3 regions of the Morganella sp. BCCO 40_0007 genome follow, and region 2 is predicted to be linked to each of the others. Evidence: predicted binding sites of a transcription regulator. Region 2 holds the regulator's gene; each other region holds the start of a gene.

Region 1 (10,532 bases), on a different contig from region 2:
GCACTGAGAGGAAAACCCTATGACATTTGTCAAAAAGACCCTTGCCCCCGCACAGCAAATGGCGATCCTCCGGTCATGCCCGTTATTTCAGGCGGCAGAGGAGGATGCTCTGGCGCTGGTTCTGGCAGACAGTACGTATCGTCAGTTTGCGGCGGGGGAGCTGATCAGCCGTGAGGGTGAAACGGTAAAAGCCTGTCCGCTGATCATCAGCGGGCAGATTGATGTTTTCCGCCATACCTGGTCGGGTGAGGAAAAAGTGTTCGGTATGTTTACGACGGGTGAGCTGGTGGCGATTGCCGCGGTCTTTATGCCGCATAACCGCTTCCCGATGAGCCTGCGTGCAAGAGCTGACAGCAGCGCGCTGATGCTGGATAAACAGGCGATTTTACGTCTGTGTCATGCCTGTCCGGCCATTATGGCGCAGTTATTGTCACGGTTCAGCCTGAAGCTGTATGAAAATATCAACCATATCGACTGGCTGACCTCCAGCTCAGCGGAGCAGCGGCTGGCCGCCTATCTGCTGGATCTGAAACGGTGTCAGCAATCGGATTGTGTGGTGCTGCCGTTATCGCGCGGGCAGCTGGCCGCAAAATTAGGCGTCCGCTATGAAACACTCAGCCGTCTGTTTTCCGGCTGGCGGCAGAAAGCGTTTATCGGGATTGATAAAGACGCGGTGCGGATCACCAATGAATCCTATCTGGCGGAACTGGCGATCCCGGCGCAGCGCCCGTTCTGAGAAATAAAAAAATCCCCGTCCGGATTTCCGGGCGGGGATTTTTTATATTATGTGATCAGAAATTATACGTAATACCGCCGTTGACACTGAATCCCATCCCCGGGAACAGCGTACTGTCTTTGGCTGTAACCGAACGGTTCGCCACTGACGTGGTGGCGTAGTGCTCGTTGGTCAGGTTATCCACCGACATATAGAGTGACCAGTTATCCGCAGGCTGGTAAGTGCCCCGCAGACCGAGCACGGCATAGTGTTTGCGTTTCTGAATATCGAGGTGGTTTTCGTGATCGACAGCCATATCGGTTGGTGCCCAGTGAATATTCGGGCCGAAACGCCAGTCGCCGATTCGGTACAGTACTTCCGCCGAGACAATATTACGCGGAATGCCGGCGATATAATTGCCGTTATACTCACCGCCCATAAAGCGGAAATCATTCCAGGTCCAGGCCAGTTTATATTCCACATCACCCGGACCTGCCGGGATCACGCCGTTAATACCGGCTTCCAGCCCCTGATGGCGGGTTTTGGCGGCATAGTTAAAGACCCCGGTAATATTACCTTCTGAATCATAGGTTGTGATGTATTCATCCTTAATGAAACTGCGGTAGAGCGCCACATTCCATTTCAGTTGTTCAGTAAAATCACCATCGCCGCCGATTTCGAAAGTGACGCCTTTCTGCGGGTCCAGTTTTGTCAGGCGACCGTCTGAGGAGTTAATAATTTCATGGAACGTCGCAGGTTCCTGACTGGCGCTGACGTTGGCAAACCAGCGCTGATTATCCGCCGGACGCCAGATAACACCGGCTTTCGGTGTCCAGAATGTCCAGCTCTGATCCAGTGAAACGGAACTGTTCCGTTTTTCCGTATCACGCCGGGCATGTGTGGCTTTGAGATCCAGATTCAGTGTCAGATCCGGTGTCAGATGAATACCGGCACCGGCAGAGGCATAGATATTGTCTGCTTTGCCGTCAAATTTCCCGATTGGCGTTTTGTCCATCGGTGTGCCGCGCCGGTTCTGCATCAGATCAGTTTCCAGACTCATATGATCGGCTGCCAGTGCTGTCCGCCAGGAAACCGGTTCGGTTTCCATCTGCCAGCTCAGTTGCATCCCTTCGCTGTGGCTCTGACTGAAACGGTAATAGGCAGGGGTAGTGAAATTATCATGGGTGCGGATATACCAGACACCGGCACTGATGCGCTGATTATCAATCTGCCAGTCAGAACGGTTGGCCGCACGGAACTGCTCCACATTACGGTGCGGGTCGCGCAGCCAGACCATCGGGTAAACTTCAGTCGGATCACTGTCGAGCACCGCTTCGGAAACCGGGCCTGCGACATCAAAACGCAGATCTGTCCAGTTCAGAGAAGTGCGGTTTTCAAAGTTATCGCCGGTATAACCAAAGTTACCGCGTACCGTTTTGCGTTGTGATGAGGAATGTTTACGATAACCGTCGAAATGGTCGTAAGTGAAATTGATACGCCCGTCAAAACGGCCGTCATCCGATACGCCGCCGAATGCGGTTTGCAGGCCCTCACGGCCATGCGACCCGTATTCATAGCGTAAACGTCCGCCTTCGTCGCGGCCGGTATAGGAGATCAGATCCAGCTCACCGCCCAGGCTGTTACTCTGCGGATTAAGGCTGTTTGCACCACGCCGGACGCTGATCATCCGTGCATCCCGCATTTCCAGAGTGCTGATATGGAAACTGCCGTCAGCATCGGTGACCGGCAATCCGTCCTGCATCAGTAAAATACCGCGTGCCAGCGGCGCGCTTTGTACCCCGGAGCCGCGGATATTCAGACGCGGCTGGTCGATACCACCGAAGAAATTCTGTACCAGTACACCGGGCTGATAATCCAGCGCATCATGCAGTGTGGCCAGGCGGGTATCTTTTTCGACCATAATCAGGTTGGTGCCGCCCGCGACATTTTCCAGTTTCTCTCGTTCCTGAGCGGCATCCGGTGCGAGACGGCTTTGTTTTCCGGCGGTGACAACAATGGTGTCCGGTGCGGGTGCCGCAGCCGCAGCGGTGACACCGGCAGTGAGTGAGAGCGCGAGGCAGTGTGTCAGCCTGCGGCGGGTGAGTCTGTTCTGCATTATCCCTGACCTCTTAAATAGAATGGTTATCATTTTCATTTGAGGGCATAACATAGTGCAGAAAATGCGGCTGACCCTATGACATTTGTCAAAAAGTCCCGTCCGTGGATTATTTCAGCCCCAGACGTTTTGCCAGCCGGTGCAGATTTCCGGCATCAATCCCGAGACTGCGGGCTGCCGCTGCCCAGCTGCCGTCACTGCGGGCAAGGGCTGTGCGGATGAGTCCCGCCTGAAAGGTATCGGTGGCACTGCGCAGATCCTGATCGGCTTCTTCAGCGGGAAGCTGATGGCTGGCAGCCGGTTCTGCGGTTTCCTCCGGTGAAAAATGATGAGGCTGCAACAGCAGCTCATCACTGCTGCCGGTGGCCCGTGCCAGAACAATGGCGCGGTGCACGGCATGTTCCAGCTCCCGCACATTGCCCGGCCAGTGGTAGTGCAGCAGCGCCAGGCGTAACGCGGGGCTTATTACCACCTGCGGCAGACCGAATGTCTGACGGTAGCGTTCGCAGAAATAGCCGGTCAGCAGCAGAATGTCTTCATGACGTTCCCGCAGCGGCGGTACCTGTAACGGGAAGATACTGAGCCGGTGAAAGAGGTCAGCCCGGAAATGACCGGCCGCGACTTCAGCCCGCAAATCCCGGTTAGTCGCCGCCAGCACGCGGACATTCACCCGCAGCGGCCGGTCATCGCCAACCCGCTGGATATCACCGTACTGTAATACCCGCAGCAGTTTGGCTTGTAAGGCTGGTGATAACTCACCGATTTCATCCAGAAACAGCGTACCGTTATCCGCCATTTCAAATTTCCCGCTGCGGTTGCTGATAGCCCCGGTAAATGCGCCTTTGACATGACCGAACAGCTCACTTTCCGCGACGGTTTCCGGCAGGGCCGCACAGTTAAGATAAACCAAAGGGTGATCACGGCGGGCGGATAATTCGTGAATGGACTGCACCACCAGCTCTTTACCGGTGCCGGTTTCACCGCTGACCAGCACATTCATATCAGCACCGGCCACAATAGCTATCTCTTTCTTTAACTGCATCATGCAGGGCGACAGGCCGATAATATCGGTTTGCCCGCCGGTTTTACCGGCCGCCAGCCCGGCGGAGGAACTGAAAGCCAGTTGCTGAGCCTCAAGCTGACCTATCAGCAGGGCATTATTGAGCGCCCCGGCGGTCAGGGCGGCAATCAGCCGCAATTCCTCATCACTGAACGTATCAAACTGATCCGGTGCGAGGCTGTCGAGTGTCAGGGCGCCGATAAGATTTTGTCCGGCAAACAGCGGCAGACCGGCGCAGGCATGAACTTTCAGATGGACATGATCCGGGATCAGCCCGTCATAAGGGTCGGGCAGGTGGCTGTCAGCCGGAAAACGGACAATATCCCCGGCGCGGGCAATTGCTTCCAGCCGGGGATGCGCTTCCAGCCGGAAACGACGGCCGAGAACATCCGGCGACAGCCCGTCAATCGCCAGCGGAATAAACTGATGTGATTCATAGCGCAGCAGTGCGGCCGCATCACAATTCAGCACCCGGCGCAGTGTGGACACCAGGCGCTGAAAGCGATCCTGATGGCCGATATCCCGCTGTAAGGCAATAGCAATGCCGGTGAGTACGTCGACTGAAAATCCCATGCTGTCCTCCGCTGTCGTGATGGCAATGCAATGTCATTAAGACAGTACAATGTCATATTGACAGTCAATTGCATAGTCATTTTGACATGTATTTTTTGCGCTGAAATTTAAAATCCTTATAAAACAACGAAGTAAAAGTTGGCACGCAAATTGATTATCTCTCTGTAACGAAGCATAAAAACAGAAGGTAAATATCAAATGGCTATTCATGTAAAAAATAATGTGCATTGGGTCGGACAACGTGACTGGGAAGTACGCGACTTCCACGGAACAGAATATAAAACCCTGCTCGGCAGCAGTTATAACAGCTATCTGATCCGCGAAGGAAAAAATGTCCTGATTGATACGGTTGACCACAAATTCAGCCGTGAGTTTGTGCAGCATTTACAGACACAAATCGACCTGAACGATATTGATTACATTGTGATTAACCATGCGGAGGAAGATCACGCCGGGGCATTAACCGAGCTGATGGCGGCGATTCCGGATACGCCGATCTACTGTACTGAAAATGCCATTGATTCCATTAACGGTCATCATCATCATCCTGAATGGAATTTTAATGTGGTAAAAACGGGGGATACGCTGGATATCGGCAACGGCAAGCAACTGATCTTTGTTGAAACCCCGATGCTGCACTGGCCGGACAGCATGATGACTTACCTGACCGGTGATGCCATCCTGTTCAGTAATGATGCGTTTGGTCAGCACTATTGTGATGAACGCCTGTTTAATGACGAAGTGGATCAGACCGAGCTGTTTGAACAGTGCCAGCGTTACTATGCCAACATTCTGACGCCGTTCAGCCGTCTGGTGACACCGAAAATTACTGAAATCCTCGGCTTCGGGCTGCCGGTGGATATGATTGCGACGTCACACGGCGTGGTCTGGCGTGATAATCCGACCCAAATCGTGGAGTGGTATCTGAAATGGGCGGCAGATTATCAGGAAGATCGTATTACCATTTTCTACGACACCATGTCCAACAACACCCGCATGATGGCGGATGCGATTGCTCAGGGTATTAATGAAGCGGACCCGGATGTGGCGGTGAAAATCTTTAACGTTGCCCGCAGCGACAAGAATGACATTATCACCAGTGTTTTCCGTTCAAAAGGAGCGCTGGTGGGCTCATCCACGATGAATAATGTCATGATGCCGAAAATTGCAGCCATGCTGGAAGAATTAACCGGTCTGCGGTTCCGCAATAAAAAAGCAGCCGCTTTCGGCAGTTACGGCTGGAATGGCGGTGCGGTTGACCGTGTGCAGACCCGGCTGATGGATGCCGGTTTTGAAACCACCATGTCGATGAAAGCAAAATGGCGCCCTGATCTGAATACACTGGAAGAGTGCCGTCAGTACGGACGCGACCTGGCGCGCCAGTGGGCCACCGGGATATTACCGGCTGTCAGCAGACCGGCGGCACCGGCACCACAAGCGGTCACACCGCCACCGGCAGCAATTGCAGCTGAAACAGAAGAAGTAAAACCATGTGACAGTGTCACTAATGTAACTTCGCAGGATTTGGGACCGTGCATGCAGTGCAGCGTATGCCAGTGGATTTATGATCCGGAAAAAGGTGAGCCGATGCAGGATGTGGCACCGGGTACGCCGTGGTCTTGCGTGCCGGATAATTTCCTGTGTCCGGAATGCTCTCTCGGCAAAGACGTGTTTGATATCCTGGCAACGGAGGCGGTATGAGTGCAGGTATTGTGATTATCGGCGGGGGCTTTGCTGCCCGCCAGCTGGTAAAAAATATCCGTAAAACCGATACAGAGGTACCGCTGACAGTGATTGCGGCAGATAGTATCGATGAGTACAACAAACCGGATTTAAGCCATGTGATCAGTCAGAATCAATGTGCGGCTGATCTGACAAAGCAAACAGCGCAGGCATTCGCACAGCAATATAATGTGGCGCTGTTCCCGCATACCCGGGTCAGCAGTATTGATACACAACAGCATCTTATCGGCAGTGATCAGCAGCAATGGCACTATGACAAGCTGGTGCTGGCAACCGGGGCAACGCCGTGCCGCCCGCCGGTGCCCGGTAATGAACTGATGGTGACACTGAACAGCCGCGAAGATTTTCAGCAGCACGAAACACAACTGCGCAGCGCACAGCGGGTACTGATCCTCGGCAGCGGTCTTATCGGTACTGAACTGGCGATGGATTTCTGCCGGGCCGGTAAAACCGTCATTCTGGCCGATATGGCCGCCAGCATTTTATCATCACTGATGCCGGCAGAGCTCAGCAGTCGTCTGCGCCATACCCTGTCTGCCTCCGGGGTACGGGTACTGACAGGAACACAATTGCAGTCACTGATAAAAACGGAAGACGGCACCGAAGCCCGCTTTGATCATGACTGTATAACCCGTGCGGATGTGGTGATTGCCGCCACCGGCCTGAAACCGGATACCTCACTGGCAGAGATGGCCGGGCTGACTGTCCGGCGCGGTATTGTGACTGACAGTGCATTACAGACATCCGACCCGGACATTTATGCCCTCGGCGACTGTGCGGAAATTGACGGTAAAGTCATGCAGTATCTGCAGCCGATTATGCTCAGTGCTGTTTGCCTGGCGAAAAATCTGACCGGCGGGCAGGGAAAACTGGCACTGCCGCCGATGCTTATCCGGGTGAAAACGCCGGATCTGCCGGTACAGCTTGCCGGGGATTTCCATCATCCGGATCTGCAGTGGAGCATTGATATCAGCCGCAGCGGGATGACCGCCAAAGGCCATGACAGCGCCGGAAATCTGCATGCGTTTGCGGTAACGGAAGAGAAACTCAGTGACGCTTTTTCGCTGTTACGCCAACTGCCGCAGCACTGATCATCACGTTTTCTGACTGAATTCTGAGGTAATAAAAATGACATTACGTGAAAAAACCCTGGGTGAACTGGCTTTGTCTGTGAACGGGGCATCAGCACTGTTCCGCCGTTATGATCTGGATTTCTGTTGCGGGGGCAAGCGCACCCTGGAAAAAGCGGCAGAGAAAAAATCCCTGAATATTGATGAAATTGAACAGGCGTTACTCGCCCTGAAAGATGAAGCACCGGCGCAGGACTGGCGGAAAGCCCCGCTGAACGACATTATCGCCTTTATTATTACCCGTTATCACGATCGCCACCGGGCTCAGTTACCGGAACTGATTTTACAGGCTGAAAAAGTGGAGCGGGTACATGCGGCCAAAGCCAGCGTACCGAAAGGGCTGGCCCGGCAACTGACCGCACTGCATGATGAACTGACTTCCCATATGATGAAAGAGGAGCAGGTCCTGTTTCCGATGATCTGCAACGGTATGGGGCCGCAGGCGGCAGGGCCGGTACAGGTGATGGAAGCAGAACACGATGATGCGGGGGATATTGTGGAGGTGATTAAGTTTATCACCGGCAATGTCACACCGCCGGAAGAGGCCTGTACGACCTGGCGGGTACTGTACAACGGTATCAATACCTTTATTGATGATTTAATGGAACACATCAGCCTGGAAAATAACTTATTGTTCCCGCGCGCTCTGGCCGGGGAATAAATCAGTCGCTGATATCATGACGGAACAACGGGATATATTGTCCGCCTTGTTGTTCCGTCCGTTGTTTTTCCTCTTCACTCCAGCCGTAATTAATCGCATGACTGACGGCACCGGACTCACAGTCAGTAATAATCAGTGAGGCTGCGGGTGCTGCGGTATACGCAGTGAGTACACGGATAAGCATATTCAGTTCATCACGGGTAAAAGTGACTTGCGTCTCAGTGGCGGCGGATTGCCCGGTGGTTTTCAGATGCTGCAATAAAGCGGTCAGATGACTATCCATCAGTGAGGTTATCTCCTTTACCGGTATCATTAAAATTCCTTGATTTAAATGATACGTTATCATGCAACTGAGATTCGCACTACCGGCTGAATCTGATTGTTTTGCGGATGACGGCGGAATGAATAACGAGGGTTGTTATAAATGAAAAAATCAAACACCCGGAGGTGTTTGATTTTAATTTTCATCAATCGTTATTATTTTTTGTTTTACGGGTTGATATAATTATCAGCAATCCCGTTATTTTTATATTTGCTGTGTTGTATATCTTTGCCGAATCAGCGATAGCTTACAGTAACGATATGTTTTCCTGAATCAGACGGAACAGGGGTAACATTAACCTCACCGATATTATCCGGAATTAAGTCATTGCTGAGCGTATTTCCCGCCTGAAGACGGCTGCTGAACTTACTGATTTCACCGGAACGGTAACATTCAGCATTTACGTTATTGTCTGATATCTGATAGGTGCACGGTGCTTCAGTCAGCAGACCGTTGAATGTGATTGTACCGCCTTGCTGGCCTTGTAATGACTCGCTGTGTGCAACAAAAGATAATGCAATACCTGCTACTAAAATTAAACGACTTAATATAGACATAATTTTACTCTCTGTATTCGATACCGGCAGAAAATATCCCGTATTAATAATGTGTGGGATACATCAGCTGATAACATCACGAATGATAGTTAATAGTTAATTAAAGTATATGATCGCTGCGGCTTACTTTATATTTAAAATATTACATCAATATAATTAAACGAAACTGTAACAAATAGCCACTCATCATAAATAAGGTATCTGTTCGTTACGTTCGTTTTATTTAGGATTTGTTTATCAAGTATGTTTTATAATGCAGGCATTAAAATAATAATACATTATTCAATATCTATATCCTGTCCGCCCCGTTCCGGGGCTTTTTTTTATCCCGGCTATATTCCTTCCTGAATCTGACCAGATATGAAAGGTGTGTCAGTTACTGTGATTGTTGAGAAAATCTCATCAAACAACGGAGGAGGATGTTAGCATCAAAAATTGAGAGGATCAAAATTAAGAATAAACTTAATGACTTCATATAAGTTTATGTTTTTTGGTTTTTTTGTAAAAAAATTGCCGGAATTCAGGATAAAATTCCGGCAATTAAATTGTAATATCCTGTGTGTATTGCGCTAATTTTGTAACACGACGTTACAGCATGTTTCACCGTTATAGAGGCTGGTGATATTTTCCAGCGTGGTTTCGCTGATGCTCAGCAGCGCTTCTTCCGTCAGAAATGCCTGATGACCGGTAAAAAGGACATTATGGCAGGAGGAGAGGCGGCGGAAGATATCATCCTGAATGACATCATTCGATTTGTCTTCAAAGAACAAATCCCGTTCATTTTCATAAACATCCATACCCAGCGCACCAATTTTCTGCTGTTTGAGGGCATTAATGGCGGCAGCGGAATCAATTAACGCACCGCGGCTGGTATTGATGATCATCACACCATCTTTCATTTTGGCGAATGCGGTTTCATTCAGCAGATGATGGTTTTCCGGTGTCAGCGGACAATGAAGCGAAATCACATCAGACTGTGCAAACAGCGTGTTCAGATCGACATACTCCGCGCCCAGATCCAGTGCAGCCTGGTTAGGATAAGGATCAGACACCAGCAGGCGCATACCGAACCCTTTTAAAATCCGCAGCACGGCCAGCCCGATTTTTCCTGTGCCGACCACACCGGCGGTACGGTTATGCATATTAAAGCCGGTCAGGCCTTCGAGAGAAAAGTTGGCATCACGGGTACGCTGATACGCACGGTGAATACGGCGGTTCAGACTCAGCATCATCCCGACGGCGTGCTCTGCCACGGCTTCCGGAGAATAGGCGGGTACGCGGACAACCTGTATCCCAAGCTCCTGAGCGGCCGCCAAATCCACGTTATTAAAGCCGGCACAGCGCAGTGCGAGGATTCTGATATTGAGATCTGCCAGTTCCTGTAATACTTCCCGGTTCGCATCATCATTGACAAAAATACAGACCGCATCAGCGCCCACGGCGTTTTTTGCTGTCTGTTGTGTCAGCGGGAAATCGAAATATTCGATATCATACTGAAAGCGCGGATCCTGATTAATCAAATCCATATGTTTGCTGTCGTAATGCTTGGTACTGTAACTGACGATTTTCATCGGAGTTCCTCTGCTAAAATAAATCGCTACACTAAACCGGATAGCCCTGACAAAATAGGGTGAACCTGTGTTCAGAAAGGGTTG
Region 2 (10,532 bases):
CGTATAAAACTAAAACGTCCTCAACCCTGGCCTACGAGCCGACAGGGCTGCTGACGTATAAGCTGAATGCGGATGATGTGCAGAACTTTGCTCAGGAAAAAGTAACATGGTTTACTAATCCGGTGCTGACCACCTACGACCCTGATAAAACCGCCACCTGGACGATTCGTTCAAAGCGGGCCAAATTAACCAATGACAGAATGTTATATTTATATGGTGATGTGCAGGTTGACAGCCTGACCACCGATACGCAGCTCAGGCAGATCACCACGGATAACGCCGAAGTCAATCTGATAACCCAGGATGTGAGTTCTGACGATAAAGTCACCATTCTGGGAACAGGACTGCGTTCCGTCGGATTGCAGATGCGGGGTAATTTTCGCAATCGTAATGCGGAACTGATCAAAGATGTGCAGACTTACTATGAGATCCCAAATGAAAGCAAACATCCTTAATACTCTGATTGCAACGGCCATTCTGGCCGTCAGTGTCCCTGCTTTGGCGTTAAAAGAAGATACACAGCAGCCGGTGACGGTAACATCATTAAAACAAGCCCTTGATTTAGAAAAAAATATCACCACATTTACGGATAATGTTGTGGTAAAACAGGGAACGATTGATGTCCGCGCTGATAAAGTGGTTGTCACCCGTCCGGGCGGCGATTCCGGCAAAATGGTGATCGAAGCATTCGGTAATCCGGTGACCTTCTACCAGATGCAGGATAACGGTAAGCCAATCAAAGGACGCGGCAGCAAACTGCGTTATGAAATGGCCAATGAGCTGGTCACGCTGACCGGTAATGCCTATCTGGAACAGCTGGACAGCAATATCACCGGTGACAAAATTACCTATGTGGTGCCGACACAGCAGATGCAGGCATTCAGTGACAAAGGCAAACAGGTGACTACCGTACTGCTGCCGTCACAGATTCAGGAAAAAGGCCCGGCGGCAACCGGCCAGAAAGGTAAGTAACGATTTATGGCAAAATTAATTGCAAGCAAATTAGCCAAAGCCTACAAAGGCCGCAAAGTCGTCGAAGATGTGACACTTGAAGTCAGTTCCGGCGAAATCGTCGGGCTGCTCGGTCCGAACGGTGCCGGGAAAACCACGACGTTCTATATGGTGGTGGGTATTGTTCCCCGTGATGCTGGTGCGATCAGCATTGATGATGAAGATATTTCTCTGCTGCCACTGCACGAACGTGCCCGCAAGGGGATTGGCTATCTGCCGCAGGAAGCCTCCATTTTCCGTCGTCTGACGGTATGGCAGAACCTGATGGCGGTGCTTGAAATCCGTAAAGATCTGAACAATGACGAACGCCGGGACAGGGCAGAAGAGCTGATGGAAGAGTTCCATATCAGTCATCTGCGCGATAACCTGGGCCAGTCACTGTCCGGCGGGGAACGCCGCCGTGTGGAAATTGCCCGCGCACTGGCCGCCAACCCGAAATTCATCCTGCTGGATGAACCGTTTGCCGGTGTTGACCCGATTTCCGTTATTGATATTAAAAAGATTATTCAGCACCTCCGTGATTACGGGCTCGGCGTCCTGATCACTGACCACAACGTCCGCGAAACACTGGATGTCTGTGAACGGGCTTACATTGTCAGCCAAGGTCATATGATCGCCCACGGCAGCCCGGAATCGATTCTGAATAATGAGCAGGTTAAACGTGTTTATTTAGGCGAAGGTTTCCGCCTGTAAAGCCGTAAGGAGCCCGTGTCCGTAATGAAGCAGAGTCTGCAGCTTAAACTCAGCCAGCAACTGGCGATGACGCCACAACTTCAGCAGGCTATCCGTTTGTTGCAGCTTTCCACGCTGGAACTCCAGCAGGAGATCCGCGAAGCGCTGGAATCTAACCCGTTGCTGGAACTTGATGATAACCATCAGGAAATTGACACACCTGCTGAATCTGAAACACAGAAAGAGATGGACAGCGCCGAGGCTCTCGAACAGACTGCCATGCCGGATGATCTGCCGCTGGATGCACAGTGGGAAGAAATCTACACCGCCGGTACACCATCCGGCACCGGCAATGATTACGGCGACGATGAACTGCCGCTCTATCAGGGCGAAACCACTGAAACCTTGCAGGATTATCTGATCTGGCAGGCCCGCCTGACCCCCTTTACTGAAACCGATGCCGCGATTGCCTTCTCAATCATTGATGCGATTGATGAAACAGGCTATCTGACCGTTTCCATTGATGATATCCGTCTCAGTATCGGTGACGATGAAGTCACCACCGAAGATGTCGAAGCGGTCCTCAAGCGTATTCAGCGTTTTGATCCGGTGGGTGTGGGCGCCCGTGACCTGCGGGAATGTCTGATGGTGCAGCTGAAAATTCTGCCGCCGGAAACCCCTAGTCTGAAAGAAGCCCTTGCTATCGCCGATCAGCATCTGGCATTGTTGGGGAACCGGGATTTCCGTACGCTGGGACGGGTAACCAAACTGAAAGAAGAGGCGCTGAAATCCGCCATTGATCTGATTCAGTCGCTGGAACCGCGTCCGGGCCTGGTAGTCAACACCGGAGAATCAGAGTATGTTATTCCTGACGTCCTCGTGAGAAAACACGGCGAACGCTGGACAGTGGAACTTAATTCCGACAGCATTCCCCGCCTGCGGGTCAATAATCACTATGCCGCGATGGGATCGCGGACCCGCAGTGAGAGCGACAGTCAGTTTATCCGCAATAATTTGCAGGAAGCAAAGTGGCTCATTAAAAGTCTGGAAAGCCGGAACGATACGCTGCTCAGAGTCGCGACCTGTATTGTGGAAGAACAGCAGGCCTTCTTTGAACAGGGCGAAGAATATATGAAGCCCATGGTGCTGGCTGATATCGCACTGCGGGTTGAGATGCATGAATCAACGATTTCCCGTGTTACGACGCAGAAATTCCTGCACAGTCCGCGGGGGATCTTTGAACTGAAGTACTTTTTCTCCAGCCACGTCAGTACCGACAGCGGGGGCGAAGCGTCCTCTACCGCTATCCGTGCACTGGTGAAAAAACTGGTTGCCGCCGAGAATCCGGCGAAACCGCTCAGCGACAGTAAACTGACTGACATGCTTGCCGAACAGGGCATTCAGGTGGCCAGACGCACTGTCGCAAAATATCGCGAGTCGTTATCCATCCCGCCCTCAAATCAGCGTAAACAGCTGATTTGATACACATTGAGAAGGAAGACACTATGGAATTACAAATTACCGGCCACAACGTTGAAATTACAGATGCTTTACGTGAGACTGTGACAGCCAGGTGTAAAAAACTGGAGCAGTTTTTCGATAAAATCAACAGCGTTCAGGTGATCCTTAAGGTTGAGAAAGTCAGTAAAATTGCGGAGGCAACGGCTCAGGTAAATGGTGCGGATCTTCACGCCTCAGCGGAAAAAGAGGATATGTACGCGGCAATTGATGAGATGGCAGAAAGACTCGGCCGCCAGCTGTCCAAACACAAAGAAAAACTGAGAAACCGGTAATTTTCTGCACCCGGGTGCATGACTGAATTAACAGTCTGAATTTTCTCAGGAAAAAGAAGTGCTCTGATCCCGGTTACCATGGTGGTTGCCGGGATTCTGATCCTAAGTGAACAATGAAATGAATAACGAAGCAAATTTGTCCCTGAGCGATGTACTGAGTATCAGCTGTACACGCAATAATATTCACTGTACCAGCAAGAAGCGCGCGCTGGAGATTATCAGTGAACTGGCTGCCACCGCGCTGGCGCTGCCGGAAAACACGTTGTTTGAGGCACTCCTTACACGGGAAAAAGTCGGGACAACCGGTATCGGTGGCGGGATTGCCATCCCCCACGGAAAACTGGACAAAAATGAGGCGCAAACCGCCTGCGGTGTATTTTTACATCTGGAACAACCTATCGCGTTCGATGCGATCGACAATCAGAATGTGGATATTCTGTTTGCGTTATTTGTTCCGTCTGATCAGTGTCAGACGCATTTACACACACTGTCGTTAGTGGCCAAAAAACTGGCTGACAAAGCGCTCTGCCGCCGGTTGCGTCAGGCGCAAAGCGATGAAGAGCTGTACAGTATCATCACTGAATGATGATAATAACCGGCTGACGACAACGGATAATGGCGTATTGCCATTGAAAGAGAAACGATAGGGAGTCCCCTCATGGTGCTGATGATAGTCAGCGGCCGCTCTGGTTCGGGTAAATCTGTTGCCCTGCGGGCGCTGGAAGATATGGGTTTCTACTGCGTTGATAACCTGCCGGTCACTCTTCTGCCGGAGCTTGCTGCCACGCTGGCAACACGCGATATCTCTGCCGCAGTGAGTATTGACGTCCGGAATATGCCGGAGTCCCCGGAGGTCTTTGAAGACGCCCTGAGCAGATTACCGGCCGGTTTCTCGCCGCAACTGCTGTTCCTGGATGCGGATCGCAACACCCTGATCCGCCGTTACAGTGATACCCGCCGTCTGCACCCCCTTTCCAGCAAAAATCTCTCACTGGAAAGCGCCATTGACGAGGAGAGCGATCTGCTGGAACCCCTGCGTTCCCGCGCTGATCTGATCATCGATACCTCTGAAATGTCGGTGCACGAACTGGCCGAAATGCTGAGAACCCGTCTGCTCGGTAAACGCGAACGCGAACTGACCATGGTATTCGAGTCTTTCGGGTTTAAACACGGTATTCCTATTGATGCGGATTATGTCTTTGATGTCCGTTTCCTGCCGAACCCGCACTGGGATCCGAAACTGCGTCCGATGACCGGTCTGGATAAGCCGGTGGCCGCGTTCCTTGATCGTCATACCGAAGTGCATAACTTTATTTACCAGACCCGCAGTTATCTGGAACTGTGGCTGCCGATGCTGGAAACCAACAACCGCAGCTACCTGACAGTCGCTATCGGCTGTACCGGCGGGAAACACCGTTCTGTCTATGTGGCGGAACAGCTGGCGGATTACTTCCGTTCACGCGGTAAAAACGTGCAGTCACGTCACCGGACGCTGGAAAAACGGAAATAACCCATGACAATCCGTTGTCAGGTAGAAATCAAAAACCGGCTCGGGCTGCATGCCCGGCCGGCGATGAAACTGTTTGAACTGATCCAGACCTTCCGGTCAACAGTGGTATTTCGTAATAAGCAGAATGAAGAAGCCCGGGCAGACAGTGTGCTTGCGATGCTGATGCTGGATTCCGAACAGGGCAGTTTTATTGAAGTAGAAGCAACAGGGCCTGATGAAAATACCGCCATTGAGGCAATTATTTCCCTTTTTGATTCAGGTTTTGATGAAGATTAGTTATACTAAACGAAATATTTTACTTAAAGAAAACTGATACGCTGTTTCGTTCACGCAGCCCGGCGGTTCGTGATCCTGATCTCTTTCCTTTCGGAGGAGAACAGCCTACTATCAGATTAATTATCAAAATGAGCACCCCCCTCCTTCTGGTGTGGGGGTGTTCTTTTGTATTGGAAATGATTTGGAGTGTGGTATGAAAAAGCCCAATATAATTATTAATGAACTGGACGCAGAGCGTCTGGATATGCTGCTGGAACAGCCGGCTTATGCTGACAGTCCGGTTGCCGAAGCCCTGAATGACGAGTTAGATCGCGCTGAAATCCTGCCGCCGGCAGAAATGCCTGCCACGGTCGTCACGATGAACAGCCGCATCCGCTTTGAGGATTTATCAAGCGGGAAAGAGAGTATCCGTACCCTGGTGTACCCGGCGTCACTGAAAGACAGCGCAGAGCAGTTGTCTGTGATGGCACCGCTGGGAGCTGCGTTACTCGGGCTTTCCGTCGGCGATGAGATTTCATGGGAACTGCCGAACGGTGAAGCAACGCGCGTAAAAGTATCAGAAATTATCTATCAGCCTGAAGCTGCCGGTGAATTACACCGTTAATCCGCTTTAAGCCTGCTCTGCGTCCGTTTCAGGTAATCTGCGGGCGCAGCTTCCATTTTCCCTTCTTTTTCTGCATGATGGCTTATCTTTTCTCTTTCCGGAGCCACTATGTCAACATTCAGTCTGCTGCACATTCTTGCCTTTTCCCCGTTAACTGACTCCCCGCTGCCGATGGTGCTTAATTTCGAAAATCAGTTATTTATGCTCACAAAGGGCCTGATAATGCTGATGATGTAGTGCTGTGTTTCTTTCCGGCATAAAAAAACCCCGGCATAAAAGTCAGGGTTTTTCATGCAGAAAAACGATTACTGCCCCGCAATACTCATTTCCGGCAGCCAGACAGAGCCGCACTGAATATTGCTGCGGGTTTCAATATCGTCGCCGGTGGCGATTATATTGGCCCACATGTCTTTCAGGTTGCCGGCAATCGTGATTTCACTGACCGGATACTGAATCTCGCCGTTTTCCACCCAGAAACCGGAAGCGCCGCGTGAGTAATCGCCGGTAATACCGCTGACACCCTGTCCCATCAGTTCTGTAACCACCAGACCGGTGCCCATCTCTCTGAGCATGTCGTCAAAACCCAGTCCCTGACCGGCAATGTGCCAGTTGTGAATACCGCCTGCGTGACCGGTGCTTTTCAGGCCCAGTTTGCGGGCGGCATAGGTGGTCATCAGCCAGTTATTCAGGACGCCGTTTTCGATAATCAGGCGATCCTCTGTGCGGACGCCCTCACTGTCAAACGGCGTCGAGGCCAGGCCGCCGATCACATGCGGCAGTTCGCGGATAGTCAGCCAGTCCGGCAGGATCTGTTTGCCGAGGCTGTCGAGCAGGAAAGTGGATTTGCGGTATACGGACGTGCCGCTGATCGCGCCGACCAGATGCCCGAACAAACCGGTTGCCACTTCCGGCGCAAAAATTACCGGCGCTTTCTGTGTCGCCAGTTTTCGCGGTGCGAGGCGGGACAATGTCCGGCGGGCACACTCTTCACCCACCCACTGTGCAGATTTCAGGTCATCCAGCTTACGTGCGATGGTATACGCGTAGTCACGCTCCATATCGCCGTTTTCTTCCGCGATCACACAGGCGGACATCGAGTGACGGCTGCTGCAGTAGCTTTGCAGCATACCGAGTGTGTTACCGAAGACACGGATGCCGTAATGGCTGTTAAAGCTGCCGCCTTCCGTATTGGTGATACGCGTATCGGCGCTCAGTGCCGCTTTTTCCGCATTGGCGGCGTAGTCGATCGCCTGGTCTGCGCTCACTTCAGACGGATAAAACAGTTGCAGATCCGGTGCCTCAAAGGCCAGCAAATCGCGATCTGCCGGGCCGGAACACGGATCTTCAGATGTATATTTCGCAATGTCGATCGCGGCCTGTACGGTACGGGCAATCGCCTCGTCGCTTAAATCAGTGGAAGATGCGCTGCCTTTGCGCTGGTTATGATACACCGTGATCCCCAGCGCACCGTCACTGTTAAACTCAACGTTCTCCACCTCACCCATCCGGGTGCTCACACTCATCCCGGTGGTCCGGCTGACAGCAACTTCGGCGCTGTCACACCCTTTCTGTGCAATACTCAGTGCCTGCGAAACCGCTTGTTCCAGGCGCGTACGCTGCGCCATAATCTGAGAAGTGATATTCATCAATCAGGTTCCAATTCAATAAATTAAGGGGCCGTCAGCTAATCAGACAGCTGAATAGGTGTTATCCGGCCTTTTCCCCGGTTACAATACGCAATAATCAAATGTTAACACTCACAAACACAGAGATCATCCGGCACCCGCCGCTCTGTGTTTCGCCACAGGAAATACTATTATGGCAAAGCAGCCTGAAGACTGGTTTGAAGAACCCGATGCACTTCCTCAGGAGGAAGAGGATGACGAGATAATCTGGGTCAGCAAAAGCGAAATTAAACGCGATGCGGAAGCCCTGAAAAAACTCGGCGCTGAACTGGTTGCACTGAGCAAGACCCAGCTGGAACGTATTCCGCTGGATGAACAGCTGCTCGACGCCATCCTGCTTGCACAAAAAATCAAGCGTGAAGGCCTGCGCCGTCAGTTACAGCTCATCGGTAAAATGCTGCGGGCCCGTGACCCGGAGCCGATTACCACGGCACTCGACAAACTGAAAAACCGCCATAATCAGCAGGTTGTCCTGCTGCATAAACTCGAAGATCTGCGCGAACGCCTGGTTACCGGCGATGACGCGGTAGCGGAAGAAGCGGTTGCACTGTTCCCGCACCTTGATCGTCAGCAGCTGCGCGCACTTATCCGCAATGCGAAAAAAGAGCGCGAAGGCAATAAACCACCAAAAGCTTACCGCCAGCTGTTCCAGTATCTGAAAGAACTGGCAGAAAGCGCTTAATCCGCCGTCATGGTCAGGGGGCCAGCACCAGCTGAATATCCCCCGGCCACTCTTCCTCCGCATCCCGGCAGGTACTGATAATGGCTGAAAACAGCCGCCGCTGCCGTGCGGTAATATGTTCAAACGCCAGTATCACCGGCAGATCAATCCCGCCTGTCAGCATATCCCATAACGCATCCGTATTACGGCCGAAGCAGGTCAGCTGAAATTTATCACTGAATTGCTGATAAAAATCGTCCGTTGTCCGGATGGTGCGGAAATCAAAATGCACAATGCTGATTTCGGGTGTCATGGGTTAATTTACCTGCTGAAATGAACGGTAATGATCAGTGGTGACATAAATCAGTCCGTCCCCGGAGTAAAGCAGACGATCACTGCCGCGGTGACCGCAGTTATAGTTGATATCCGCTTCAAACCACTGACGCGACGGTGCATCCGGCAGCCTTTTTTCCCGGTTGCCGAAACGATCACCGCCGATAGCCTTACCCGGCATCACATCACAGAGGTTGCCTTTTGACGGCTGCCAGCCCGCATTACGGGCGGCTTTTTTCGTCACATAGTAATCCGGCAGGCGCTGGTGCTGCTGCACGTAGCTGACCACCCGTGACTGTGCTGTCAGCGCATCAATGCTCTGCGGCTGTTCTGTCTGCTGCGGCACCGGCTCTGACGGACGGGTTTCGATAAACTTCCCCGGCAACCCTGCCAGCCAGGCGGAGACCGCCACAATCAGAACGATCACCAGTGTGCCGTATTTCTGCATCATCAGGCCGTTCCGCCGACTGTAATGCTGTCCAGTTTCAGGGTCGGCTGACCGACACCCACCGGCACGCTCTGGCCTTCTTTACCGCACACACCGACGCCTTTATCCAGTTTCAGGTCATTACCGACCATCGACACCTGCTGCATGGCTTCAATACCGGAGCCAATCAGTGTCGCGCCTTTTACCGGTTTGGTAATCTTACCGTTTTCAATGAGATAGGCCTCGGATGTCGAGAACACAAACTTACCGGAGGTGATATCCACCTGACCGCCGCCGAAATTCGGGGCATACAGGCCGTTTTTCACACTGGCGATAATCTCTTCCGGCGATGATTCCCCCGCCAGCATATAGGTGTTGGTCATGCGCGGCATCGGCAGATGAGCATAGGATTCACGGCGGCCGTTACCGGTCGGGTCAACCCCCATCAGACGGGCATTGAGTTTATCCTGCATATAACCTTTCAGAATACCGTTTTCGATCAGGACGTTATATTGCCCCGGCACGCCTTCGTCATCAATCGCCAGTGAACCGCGGCGATCGCCGATAGTACCGTCATCAACAATGGTACAGAGTGATGATGTGACCTGCTGACCGATTTTTCCGCTGAATACAGATGCACCACGACGGTTGAAATCTCCTTCCAGGCCATGCCCGACCGCTTCATGCAGCAACACGCCCGGCCAGCCCGCACCCAGCACAACCGGCATTGAACCGGCCGGTGCCGCAACGGCAGAGAGATTCACCAGCGCCATGCGCACCGCTTCACGGGCGAAATGATCAGCGCGGATCTCACCGTCTTCTGTACCCAGGAAATATTCATAGCCGAAACGACCGCCGCCGCCGCTGCCGCCGTGTTCCCGTTTGCCGTCCTCTTCCACCAGCACACTGACAGACAGACGCACCAGCGGGCGGATATCCGTCGCCAGCGTGCCGTCAGTGGCGGCAACCAGGACTTCTTCATACACACCGGTCAGGCTGGCATTTACTTCCTGCACACGCGGATCTTCAGCCCGTGCCACACGGTCAAGACGATGCAGCAGCGCAATTTTTTCCTCACGCGGCATTGCACGCAGCGGATCGAGTGCGGCATACAGCGCCGTGTTATTAACACGATGAAGGCTCTGTACCTGTCCGTTACCCTGCTCACGCACAATACTGCGCGCCGCAGATGCGCTCTGCTGTAATGCGGTCAGGCTTATCTGATCCGCGTAAGCAAAACCGGTTTTCTCACCGCTGACCGCACGGATACCGACACCCTGATCGATATTGTAAGAGCCGTTTTTGATAATTTTATCTTCCAGCACCCAGGCTTCATGAAAACTGCTCTGGAAGTACAGATCGCCATAATCAATATGGCGATCCGCTAACTGTGTGAGGACAGAAAAGAGATCCTGTTCATCAAGATCATGGGCGGTCAGCAGATGATTGCTGACAGTTGAAAAACTCATAATTACTCTTTACCTGTAGTGTTTTTCTCAATCAGTGAGGTCAGTTGCGGGCGGAAACGGTTATGTTTCACCACGCGGATCTGCTCACGCA
Region 3 (10,532 bases), on a different contig from region 2:
CACGGCGCATGTTTTCGATCAGAACAGATAAGTGCAGCTCACCACGGCCTGATACACGGAATGCATCCGGGTCTTCAGTTTCTTCAACACGCAGTGCCACGTTGTGAACCAGTTCTTTCTTCAGGCGGTCAAGGATCTGACGGGAAGTCACGTATTTCCCTTCTTTTCCGCAGAACGGAGAGGTGTTAACGCAGAAATACATGCTGACGGTTGGTTCATCAACGGCCAGTGGTGTTAATGCTTCAACACAACCGGTGTCACAGATAGTATCGGAGATATTCAGTTCGCCCAGACCGGTCAGTGCGATGATATCACCGGCTTCCGCGATTTCAGATTCGATACGATCCAGACCTAAATGGCTCAGCACTTTACCGATTTTAGCGTTACGGGTTTTACCTTCCGCATCAATAATAGTTACCTGCTGGTTTGGTTTGACTTTACCGCGCTTGATGCGGCCAATCCCGATAACACCTAAATAGTTGTTGTAATCGAGCTGGGAGATCTGCATCTGGAACGGGCCGTCGAGGTCAACCTGAGGCGGCTCAACATATTTCACGATCGCTTCGTACAGCGGGGTCATGTCATCCGCCATATCGTTATAATCGGTACCCGCGATACCATTCAGCGCAGATGCGTAAATGATCGGGAAGTCGAGCTGCTCGTCGGTTGCGCCGAGGTTGTCAAACAGGTCAAACACCTGGTCGATAACCCAGTCAGGACGTGCACCCGGACGGTCAATTTTGTTGATAACAACGATTGGTTTCAGGCCGTTTGCAAACGCTTTCTGCGTTACAAAGCGGGTCTGCGGCATAGGACCGTCCATCGCATCCACCAGCAGCAGTACGCTGTCAACCATGGACATCACACGTTCTACTTCACCACCGAAATCGGCGTGCCCCGGGGTGTCAACGATGTTGATGTGATAGTCGTTCCACGTAATCGCGGTATTTTTTGCCAGAATAGTAATGCCGCGCTCTCTTTCCAGATCGCCGGAGTCCATTACACGCTCTTCCGGTTTTGAACGCTCATCAAACGTACCGGACTGCTGTAATAATTTATCGACCAGCGTGGTCTTGCCATGGTCAACGTGAGCGATGATGGCAATATTTCTTAATTTCTCGATAGACAAAGACTTGTACCGTTTTCGTTAATGGATGGGAATTACGTCACAGATAGCATTCTTTTCAACAACGCCCATCTATGGTGTAGATGTTTGGTGGTATTTTACACGTTCTCTGAGGCAAGTGAAAGAAGTGTGATACATCTCACTTAAAAAATAAATGATTATAAAACATAGAGATAAAATCCATCCTGCCATTTTTTTACAAAATCAGCGGCGCATACCACGCTCAGCGACGAATTCAGAGGGGCATATCATAAACCTATTCAGGATAAAAGAGATACTTTTTTTGCGTTTGCGGCCGGGAAACAAGCGGGCCGGCCTGATTGCACCACATTGGTGCACTACCATCTCACAGACAGAATCAGAAACGCACCAATATGGTGCAATTTACGGCATTTCCGCTATCCTTATTTGAGTAATACGCTGCAGTAACGCGGTTTACCCCCTTTTAAAAAAGTTGGCACGCTTTTCGCTTTATATTTATCAAGCAATGTGAGAACCGCAATCAGTGTCCCTCCGGGTGACCACCAGAGGATTGACGGAACATCCCAAACCAGGAGATCTGAATATGTCTGTTGAACATGTATTGACCATGATGGAAGAGCACAACGTTAAATTCGTGGACTTACGCTTTACCGATACCAAAGGCAAGGAACAGCATGTATCGATCCCTGCTCATCAGGTAGATGAAGATTTCTTCGAAGACGGAAAAATGTTTGACGGTTCCTCAATGGCCGGCTGGAAAGGCATCAACGAATCCGACATGGTACTGATGCCGATCGCGGAATCCGCCCTGATCGACCCGTTCTTTGAAGTCCCGACACTGGTTCTGCGCTGTGATGTCTTAGAGCCGAACACCATGCAGGGTTATGACCGCGACCCGCGCTCTATCGCCAAACGTGCCGAAGATTTCCTGCGCACCAGCGGTATTGCGGATACCGTCCTGTTCGGGCCTGAACCTGAGTTTTTCCTGTTTGATGACATCCGTTTCGGTGCGGATATCTCCGGCGCTTACTATCATATCAATGATATCGAAGCGGCCTGGAACACCGGTACTGTCTATCCGGAAGGCAACAAGGGTCACCGTCCGCGTGTGAAAGGTGGTTACTTCCCGCTGCCGCCGGTCGATTCCTCACAGGATCTGCGTTCTGAAATGTGCCTGGTTATGGAAGAGATGGGCCTGGTCGTTGAAGCGCATCACCATGAAGTCGGTACTGCCGGCCAGAACGAAATCGCCACCCGCTTCAATACCATGACACTGAAAGCGGATGAAACCCAGATGTACAAATACGTGGTGCAGAATGTGGCGCACCGCTACGGTAAAACCGCAACCTTTATGCCAAAACCGCTGATCGGCGATAACGGCTCCGGTATGCACTGCCATATGTCTCTGTCAAAAGACGGCGTTAACCTGTTCTCCGGGGATAAATATGCCGGTCTGTCAGAAATGGCGCTCTATTACATCGGCGGGATCATCAAACACGCCCGTGCCCTGAATGCCTTTACCAACCCGACCACCAACTCTTACAAGCGTCTGGTGCCGGGCTATGAAGCACCGGTGATGCTGGCATACTCTGCGCGTAACCGTTCGGCTTCAATCCGTATTCCGATTGTGTCCAGCGCGAAAGCCCGCCGTATTGAAGTCCGCTTCCCGGACCCGGCAGCTAACCCGTACCTGGCCTTTGCCGCACAGCTGATGGCCGGTCTGGATGGCATCATCAATAAAATTCATCCGGGTGATGCAATGGACAAAAACCTGTATGACCTGCCGCCGGAAGAAGCAAAAGAAATCCCGACAGTCGCACCATCTCTCGGTGATGCACTGGATGCACTGGCTGCTGACCACGAATTCTTAACCCGTGGCGGTGTATTTACCGAAGATGCGATTAACACCTATATCGACCTGCTGCGTGCTGATGTTCAGCGCCTGAATATGACTCCGCATCCGGTTGAATTTGATATGTATTACAGCGTGTGATTCTGATTGTGCCTCAGAATGAGGCACACAGAGTGACAGGTTCCGGTTTATTTTGTTGCCGTGAAGCACTTGACCCGCCGTTGGGCGGGTCCTTTTCTCCTGCGGGGTAAATACGCTACAATGCACCAAATTGGTGCAAAGAGGTGGATGACAATGAACCCGGATAACAGACCGCAGGCGGAACAACTCCTTGATTCACTGATTAACTGTGTCCTGCTGCTGGATAATGACCTGATTATCCGCTACGCCAATCAGTCGGCTATGCAGTTATTCGCCCAGAGTGCCCGTAAACTCACCGGCACACCGCTCCCTATTTTATACAGTTACCTTTCCCTCGATACCGCTGCCTTTCAGTCCGCACTGGCAGAAGGCCACAGTTTTACTGACAACGATGTGACCCTGGTGGTAAATAATCAGATGCATGCACTGTCCCTGAGTGCACAGCCGGTATCCGGGAATTTTATTCTGCTGGAACTGACCCCTCTCGACAGTCACCGGCGCATTACCCAGGAACAGTTACAGCAGGCGCAACAGGCCGCTGCCCGTGATCTGGTGCGCGGACTGGCTCACGAAATCAAAAATCCGCTCGGCGGACTGCGCGGTGCCGCACAGCTGTTATCCCGCGCGTTACCGGACCCGTCACTTCAGGAATACACACAGGTTATTATCGAACAGGCTGATCGCCTGCGGGCGCTGGTTGATCGCCTTCTTGGCCCCCAGCATCCGGGCCGGAAAAGTATGCAGAGCATTCACCATGTGGCGGAGCGGGTCTTTCAGCTTATCAACCTGGAAAAGCCGGACAATATCACGCTGGTCAAAGATTATGATCCCAGTTTGCCGGAGTTATCGCATTATCCCGACCAGATCGAACAGGTTATCCTCAATATTATGCGTAATGCCCTGGAAGCCCTGCACGCCTCAGGGGGCACGATTATTCTGCGTACCCGCACTGCATTCCAGGTGATGCTGCACGGCGAGCGCTACCGGCTGGCAGCCAGAATTGATATTGAAGACAACGGCCCGGGAATTCCGCCGCATATCCTGGATACCCTGTTTTACCCGATGGTCAGCGGCCGTGAAGGCGGCTCCGGGCTGGGTTTATCCATTGCCCGTAATCTGATCGATCAGCATAACGGCAAAATTGAATTCAGCAGCTGGCCGGGTCATACCTTATTTTCACTTTATCTGCCAATCCGTCAGTAAGCCTGTTGAGGAGGTCATATGCAGCCGGGAAAAATCTGGGTCGTTGATGATGACAGCGCGATCCGCTGGGTGCTTGAACGGGCACTGAACAGCGCCGGTTATACCTGTCTCTGTTTTGACAGTGCTGAAAATGCCCTGGCGGCGCTGAACAGCGGGCAGCCGGACGTGCTGATCTCCGATATCCGGATGCCGGGCATGGACGGATTGTCCCTGCTGGCGGCGGTCAAACAGCATAACCCCCTGCTGCCGGTAATTATCATGACCGCCCATTCCGACCTGGATGCCGCGGTAAATGCGTACCAGCAGGGTGCGTTTGATTATCTGCCGAAACCCTTTGATATTGATGATGCCGTCACGCTGGTCGCCCGTGCTCTGGAACATTACCGGGAACAGCATCTGCCGGTACGGCAGGAAGTCACTGCTGATCCGGTTTCCGGCATTATCGGGGAATCCCCGGCAATGCAGGAAGTGTACCGGGTGATAGGCCGGTTATCCCGCTCCTCCATCAGTGTGCTGATTAACGGTGAATCCGGGACCGGGAAAGAGCTGGTGGCTCACGCTCTGCACCACCACAGCCCGCGTGCGGACGCGCCGTTTATTGCTCTCAATATGGCAGCGATCCCGAAAGACCTGATTGAATCAGAACTCTTCGGCCATGAAAAAGGGGCGTTTACCGGTGCCTTACAGGTACGTCAGGGGCGTTTTGAGCAGGCTGACGGCGGCTCGCTGTTTCTCGATGAAATCGGTGATATGCCGCTCGATATTCAGACCCGGCTGCTGCGCGTGCTGGCAGAAGGCCAGTTTTACCGTGTCGGCGGTTATGCACCGGTGAAAGTGGATGTCCGGATTATTGCCGCGACTCACCAGGATCTGGAACGGCTGGTAACAGAAGGTAAATTCCGCGAAGATCTGTTTCACCGCCTGAATGTTATCCGCATACAGTTACCGCCGCTGCGGGAACGGCCGGGGGATATTCCGCGTCTGACACGTCATTTTCTGCAAAAAACAGCAAAAGAGCTGGGAACCGAAGCGAAAACACTGCATCCGGATACGGAAAAATTACTGATGCAGCTACGGTGGTCCGGTAACGTCCGCCAGCTGGAAAACGTCTGCCGCTGGCTGACCGTGATGTCCGCCACTCAGGAAGTGCTGCCGCAGGATCTGCCTGCTGACCTGACAATGACCGCTGCCGGAGAGCAAATCTGTTATGAAAACAGTTATGGCCCGGCTGCCGGCAACTGGGATAAACAGCTGGCACAGTGGGCGGATGCACAGTTACAGGCCGGAAAAACAGATTTGCTGGCGGATGCCCTGCCGCTGTTTGAGCGCACCCTGTTGCAGTGCGCACTGAATTACAGCAACGGACACAAACAGGATGCCGCCCGTCTGCTGGGCTGGGGGCGTAATACACTGACACGGAAACTGAAAGAGGCCGGGATTGATGACACCGCATCAACCCCGGAAGCAGATTAAATCACGCGGGAGAACTGACGCTGCCGCATCTGGTTACGCAGGTAAGTATCAAAACACATACAGATATTACGGATAAGCAGACGTCCGCGCAGCGTGACCACCAGAGCATCATCGCGGATCTCAACCAGCCCGTCATCGGCCATCGGCTGCAATAATTGCAGATCTTCGGCGAAATGGGTTTTAAAATTCAGATTGTACTGTTTTTCAATCTGCGCATAATCCAGGCGGAAATTACAGATCAGCGCCTTAATCACATCACGGCGCAGGCAATCCTCTTCCGTCAGCACCAGCCCGCGGCACAATCCGTTGCCGTACTCTTCCACCTGTGCATACCAGGTTTTCAGGTCTTTCTGGTTCTGGGCATAGTGATCACCCAGCATGCTAATCGCAGAGACGCCAAAGCCCAGCAAATCACACTCTTCATGGGTGGTATACCCCTGAAAATTGCGGTGCAGAATGCCGTTATTCTGAGCGATAGCCAGTTCATCATCCGGTTTGGCAAAGTGATCCATCCCGATAAACTGATAGCCGCTGCCGGTCAGGCTTTCAATCGTCTGCTGTAAAATCGTCAGTTTCTGCTCTGCGGACGGCAGGTCTTCATCTTTGATTTTCCGCTGGGCGGCAAACAGGTTCGGCAGATGAGCATAGTTAAAGACACTCAGGCGATCCGGTGACAGCTCCGCCACCCGTTTCAGGGTAAACGCAAAGCTCTCCGGGGTCTGTTTCGGCAGGCCGTATATCAGGTCGATACTGACGGATTCAAACCCGGTTTCACGGGCACGCTCCACCAGGGCAAAAATCGTGGCTTCATCCTGCTCGCGGTTGACCAGGCGCTGTACTTCTTTATTGAAATCCTGCACACCCATACTCAGGCGGTTAAATCCTTCCGCCCGCAGATGGTCGATAACATCCAGTTCTATTTCACGCGGGTCGATTTCAATAGAAAGCTCGGCATCCGCCGCAAAATCAAAATGCTGACGCAACATACCGGTCAGACGGCTGATCTGCGCTTTATCGAGATAGGTCGGCGTGCCACCGCCCCAGTGCATCTGATGCACTTCGCGCCCGGCAAATAACGGGGCACGGGCGGCGATCTCTTTCTCCAGCACAGCCAGATATTCATCCGCCTTATGCTTCTGCCGGGTGACTAATTTATTACAGCCGCAGAAATAGCATAATTTATGGCAGAACGGGATATGCACATATAACGACAACGGGCGCTGCGGATAGCGGTGTGCCGAGGCGATAAAATCACTGTCACTGTACTGCTGATTAAATTCCAGTGCAGTCGGATACGACGTGTATCGCGGACCGGAATAGTTATATTTCCGGATCAATGCCAGATCCCAGATGATCGCGTCAGACATGCTCTCCCCTTTGCTCACCTTTGCAGAATTAATATGTTTCCGTTCTCTGACGGTTTAGTGTGCCGCACAGTTTATCGGATCTGCCGCCCGATTAATATGATCACACCACAGACAGACAATCCGGTGTACATCACTTGATCCGGTGACATTACTACAGAGCCGTCAGCATCGCCGCTAATCCGAACAGAACACCGGGCGCATTGGCGACCGCCACCGGCAGATCTTTCACTTTAATGCCGTAAATCACCCAGAGTGTACAGTTAAATGCGGCAGCCAGCGGCTGTAACGGGGATGTTTTATGCCCCGCCAGATTGTCCATTATCTGAGGAATATACGAGACATACATACAGAATGCTGTAAAGGTTGCCACCCAGCCAAGGCAGCGGATAAAGCGGCTGTGATCATGCGGCTGACGTTGTGTATTACTCATTGGAATCTCCCGGAGAACCGTATCAGCATAACTTTGCATTATTCTTCAGAATTATTTATTATTTTCAATAATATATCTGCTCGTGCCGTCACAGAAAAACCGCTCTGATATTGCAGATAACCGCCTTAATGCCGGTATTTAATCCGCTATTAAGGCAGATAACACGGCAAACACGTAGGCTGAATATAAGAAAACCGGCATAACAGTCGCCTGTTACGCCGGTTTTAATGCAGTACCGCCGGTTTCAGCGGAATAACGGAAGATCAGCGCCCTTTCAGCAGTTGCATGATGTCATCGGTTTTCTCTTCATCATCATCTTCATCAAGAGAAATACCGAGTTTTTCCATCAGCGCATCGATACGTTCAAGCATGGTATCGACGTAAGTATTTTCTTCTGCGGTCAGGGTTTCATTGTTCTCAAGACGCTGCAGTAATGCATCGAGACGCTCGTCGTTCTCGAGTTTTACCAGCTCTTCTTCCGGAGACAATCCGGCTTTGAGCGGCTCAGCCGGTTTTTTTACCGCCGGTTTGACAGAGGTTCTGCCTTCAGCAATCAGCGGAACCGGTTTTTTACTGCCGATACGCGGATCAGCAACCGCATTATCCGTACCACGGCCGGTCTTGCGGGCATCATCCTGCTGACGGGCACCGGACGGATTACCGCGGTGCTTTTTCTGCCGTTTACGTTCACGGCCTTCCGCGTTGAGCTCCTCACGGCTTTTTTTGGGTGTCCGTGACCGGGATGGTTTTTTTGAAATAGCGGCCATATACCTTACTCGCTTAAAAATTAACTGATTAATTTGTGTTAACATTTACCACGTAAATGAACAGTACAAAACTATATTCACGGCTTCCGGGTTACCCGCAGCCATGACAGTGATTCGCTGGCGGCTAGTTTACCCTGATTTCCGTCAAAACGATCTATCATTTCGCCTCCGGGTGAATAATGAACACAGCTATTATTTTAACCAAGATATAGAATTATGCACTTTTCACAACAAACGTCACACCGCCCCGTCTGGTTTTGGGTCGCAGCTTATGTCACGCTCTGGATTATTATCAGTTACAGATTCGATCCGACAGTACCGTATGATGCAGTAGAAGCCCTCAACTGGGGAAAAACCGGTGAATGGGGTGCGCCGAAAAACCCGTGGCTGGTCGGCATGCTGATGTATCCGGTCATCGCCTTCCCTGATCTGATTGCCGCCGATTTCTACTGGTATTTCATTCATTTTACCGGCATCGGGATCGGTATGGCCGGCGTGTGGTATCTGACACACCGCCTCACACAGCGTACTGATTTTGCCTGGCTGGCACTGCTGTCACTGAATCTGTCGGGGATCATTAATTTTGATTTAATTCCTTATAATGATAACTATATCCTGGTCACCTTCTGGCCATGGGTGCTGTACTTTTTTGTCCGTGCCGTTTATGACAATCCCGCCTGGTGGATGGGTTTTGCACTGACGTCGGGGCTTGCCACCATGGGCAAATATTCCACCCTGGCGCTGGTCGGTATGGTCTTTCTGTTTACCTTGTTTGTGCCGAAAGCGCGGGAAAGTTACCGCTCGCCCTGGTTTTATGCCGCTATCGCCCTCTGGTTTGCTCTGGTCATTCCGAATGTTATCTGGCTGGTTAACAATGATTTTGCCGCCTTTAAATGGGTCGGTTCACAAATTAAAACCGGTTTAACCCTGAAAACCACCGGTTCACTGTTCACGGTTTTTTATCCGCTGATCATTATTGCCGTCATTATCCGTCTTAAAGGCGGCCGTTTCGGCTGGCCAAAAGAACAGGCAAAACGGCTTATCAATATTATGATTCTGGCACCGCTCGCCGTAATTTATATCTGGTTCACCTTCCATAAAGGCGGACGCATTACCGAGTGGTTACAGCCTTTTGTCCTGCTCAGCATCCCCGCGCTGATCTGCTCGGTGGTAACACCGCCGGTAAAACCGCTGAAAAACGTGATGAACGGGCTGATAGCCTTTGCGGTTATCGTTATCGCAGGCTATGCCACAGTGATGAGTCTCAATATCCGCGATGCCGGACAGAAAAATATCGGGCTGAAAATCTTTACTGCGGAGGCGGAAACCTGGTGGGAGCAGGAAACCGGAAAACCGCTGAAATATACCGGCGGGGAATACCTGCATGAGTGGCTGACCTTTTACGGTAAGCACCAGCCGGAAACTATCCAGCCGTGGATCAATGAGTTTGGCCATACCTACCGGGCAACCAATATTTATAACCTGCATGTCACCCGTGAGGATATCCGCCGGGACGGTGCCCTGCTGATCGGCAAAGCGAACAGCACCTGCGCGGATGAGCCGTTTACCGGCGCGCTGGAAGACTGGCCGGATCTGGTTATCGCGAAGCGGAAACAGGTCGTATATCAGTCACAGCCCGGCGCAAAAGAAGAAGCCGTCTGTCTGGGGATTGTGTATCCCGCCCGCTAAAACAGAGACAAAAAAACCGCGCCGGTATCACCGCGCGGTTTTTTCACATCTGACTGACGGCCTGAATCAGGCGTCCACAAATACCATCTTCAGAATAAACAGCAGTGACACCACCACCACACACAGGTTCAGCTCACGCCAGCGGCCGGTGCCCAGCTTCATGGCGCAGTAAGCGATAAACCCTAATGCAATCCCTTCAGTGATAGAGAAACTGAACGGCATCATCACGGCGGTCACAAACGCCGGAACCGATTCGGTCAGATCATTCCAGTTCACGCGCACCAGGCTGGAAGTCATCAGAACGCCGACATAAATCAGCGCTCCGGCAGTCGCATAAGCAGGAACCATCGCTGCCAGCGGTGAAATAAAGATCGCCGCGAGGAACAGCAGACCGACCACAATGGCGGTCAGACCGGTACGTCCGCCGACAGAAACCCCGGAAGTACTTTCAATAAATGCGGTCACGGAAGATGTCCCCATCGCAGAGCCGGCGACGGAGCTG

What was found. Region 2 encodes sigma-54, which starts transcription at its own class of promoters, with help from an activator protein. Its sites were predicted from a motif close to GTTGGCACANNTTTCGCTNT; they were not measured.
Region 1: norV (anaerobic nitric oxide reductase flavorubredoxin) is a predicted target of sigma-54. The motif match lies at 4,602-4,621, and genes of this name have one in related genera.
Region 3: glnA (glutamate--ammonia ligase) is a predicted target of sigma-54. The motif match lies at 1,580-1,599, and genes of this name have one in related genera.

Annotation. Positions count from the first base shown of each region.
Region 1 covers NZ_JAVBIN010000003.1:99,301-109,832, reverse strand. The annotation lists gene R5268_RS04790 (Crp/Fnr family transcriptional regulator) at 20-736, shown strand; gene R5268_RS04785 (TonB-dependent receptor family protein) at 792-2,831, opposite strand; gene norR (nitric oxide reductase transcriptional regulator NorR) at 2,941-4,464, opposite strand; gene norV (anaerobic nitric oxide reductase flavorubredoxin) at 4,663-6,165, shown strand; gene norW (NADH:flavorubredoxin reductase NorW) at 6,162-7,298, shown strand; gene ytfE (iron-sulfur cluster repair protein YtfE) at 7,336-7,998, shown strand; gene R5268_RS04760 (hypothetical protein) at 8,000-8,281, opposite strand; gene R5268_RS04755 (hypothetical protein) at 8,557-8,877, opposite strand; gene R5268_RS04750 (2-hydroxyacid dehydrogenase) at 9,447-10,448, opposite strand.
Region 2 covers NZ_JAVBIN010000001.1:298,865-309,396, reverse strand. The annotation lists gene lptC (LPS export ABC transporter periplasmic protein LptC) at 1-455, shown strand, start outside; gene lptA (lipopolysaccharide ABC transporter substrate-binding protein LptA) at 436-972, shown strand; gene lptB (LPS export ABC transporter ATP-binding protein) at 979-1,704, shown strand; gene rpoN (RNA polymerase factor sigma-54) at 1,729-3,165, shown strand; gene hpf (ribosome hibernation promoting factor) at 3,189-3,476, shown strand; gene ptsN (PTS IIA-like nitrogen regulatory protein PtsN) at 3,595-4,062, shown strand; gene rapZ (RNase adapter RapZ) at 4,135-4,986, shown strand; gene npr (PTS phosphocarrier protein NPr) at 4,990-5,262, shown strand; gene rnk (nucleoside diphosphate kinase regulator) at 5,456-5,866, shown strand; gene R5268_RS01250 (hypothetical protein) at 5,975-6,103, shown strand; gene pmbA (metalloprotease PmbA) at 6,172-7,512, opposite strand; gene yjgA (ribosome biogenesis factor YjgA) at 7,685-8,233, shown strand; gene R5268_RS01235 (barstar family protein) at 8,247-8,525, opposite strand; gene R5268_RS01230 (ribonuclease domain-containing protein) at 8,529-8,996, opposite strand; gene tldD (metalloprotease TldD) at 8,996-10,441, opposite strand; gene nit1 (deaminated glutathione amidase) at 10,444-10,532, opposite strand, start outside.
Region 3 covers NZ_JAVBIN010000004.1:86,003-96,534, forward strand. The annotation lists gene typA (ribosome-dependent GTPase TypA) at 1-1,129, opposite strand, end outside; gene glnA (glutamate--ammonia ligase) at 1,692-3,101, shown strand; gene glnL (nitrogen regulation protein NR(II)) at 3,255-4,304, shown strand; gene glnG (nitrogen regulation protein NR(I)) at 4,323-5,777, shown strand; gene hemN (oxygen-independent coproporphyrinogen III oxidase) at 5,774-7,144, opposite strand; gene R5268_RS06200 (SemiSWEET family transporter) at 7,296-7,574, opposite strand; gene yihI (Der GTPase-activating protein YihI) at 7,838-8,341, opposite strand; gene R5268_RS06210 (glycosyltransferase family 39 protein) at 8,558-10,030, shown strand; gene R5268_RS06215 (NCS2 family permease) at 10,097-10,532, opposite strand, start outside.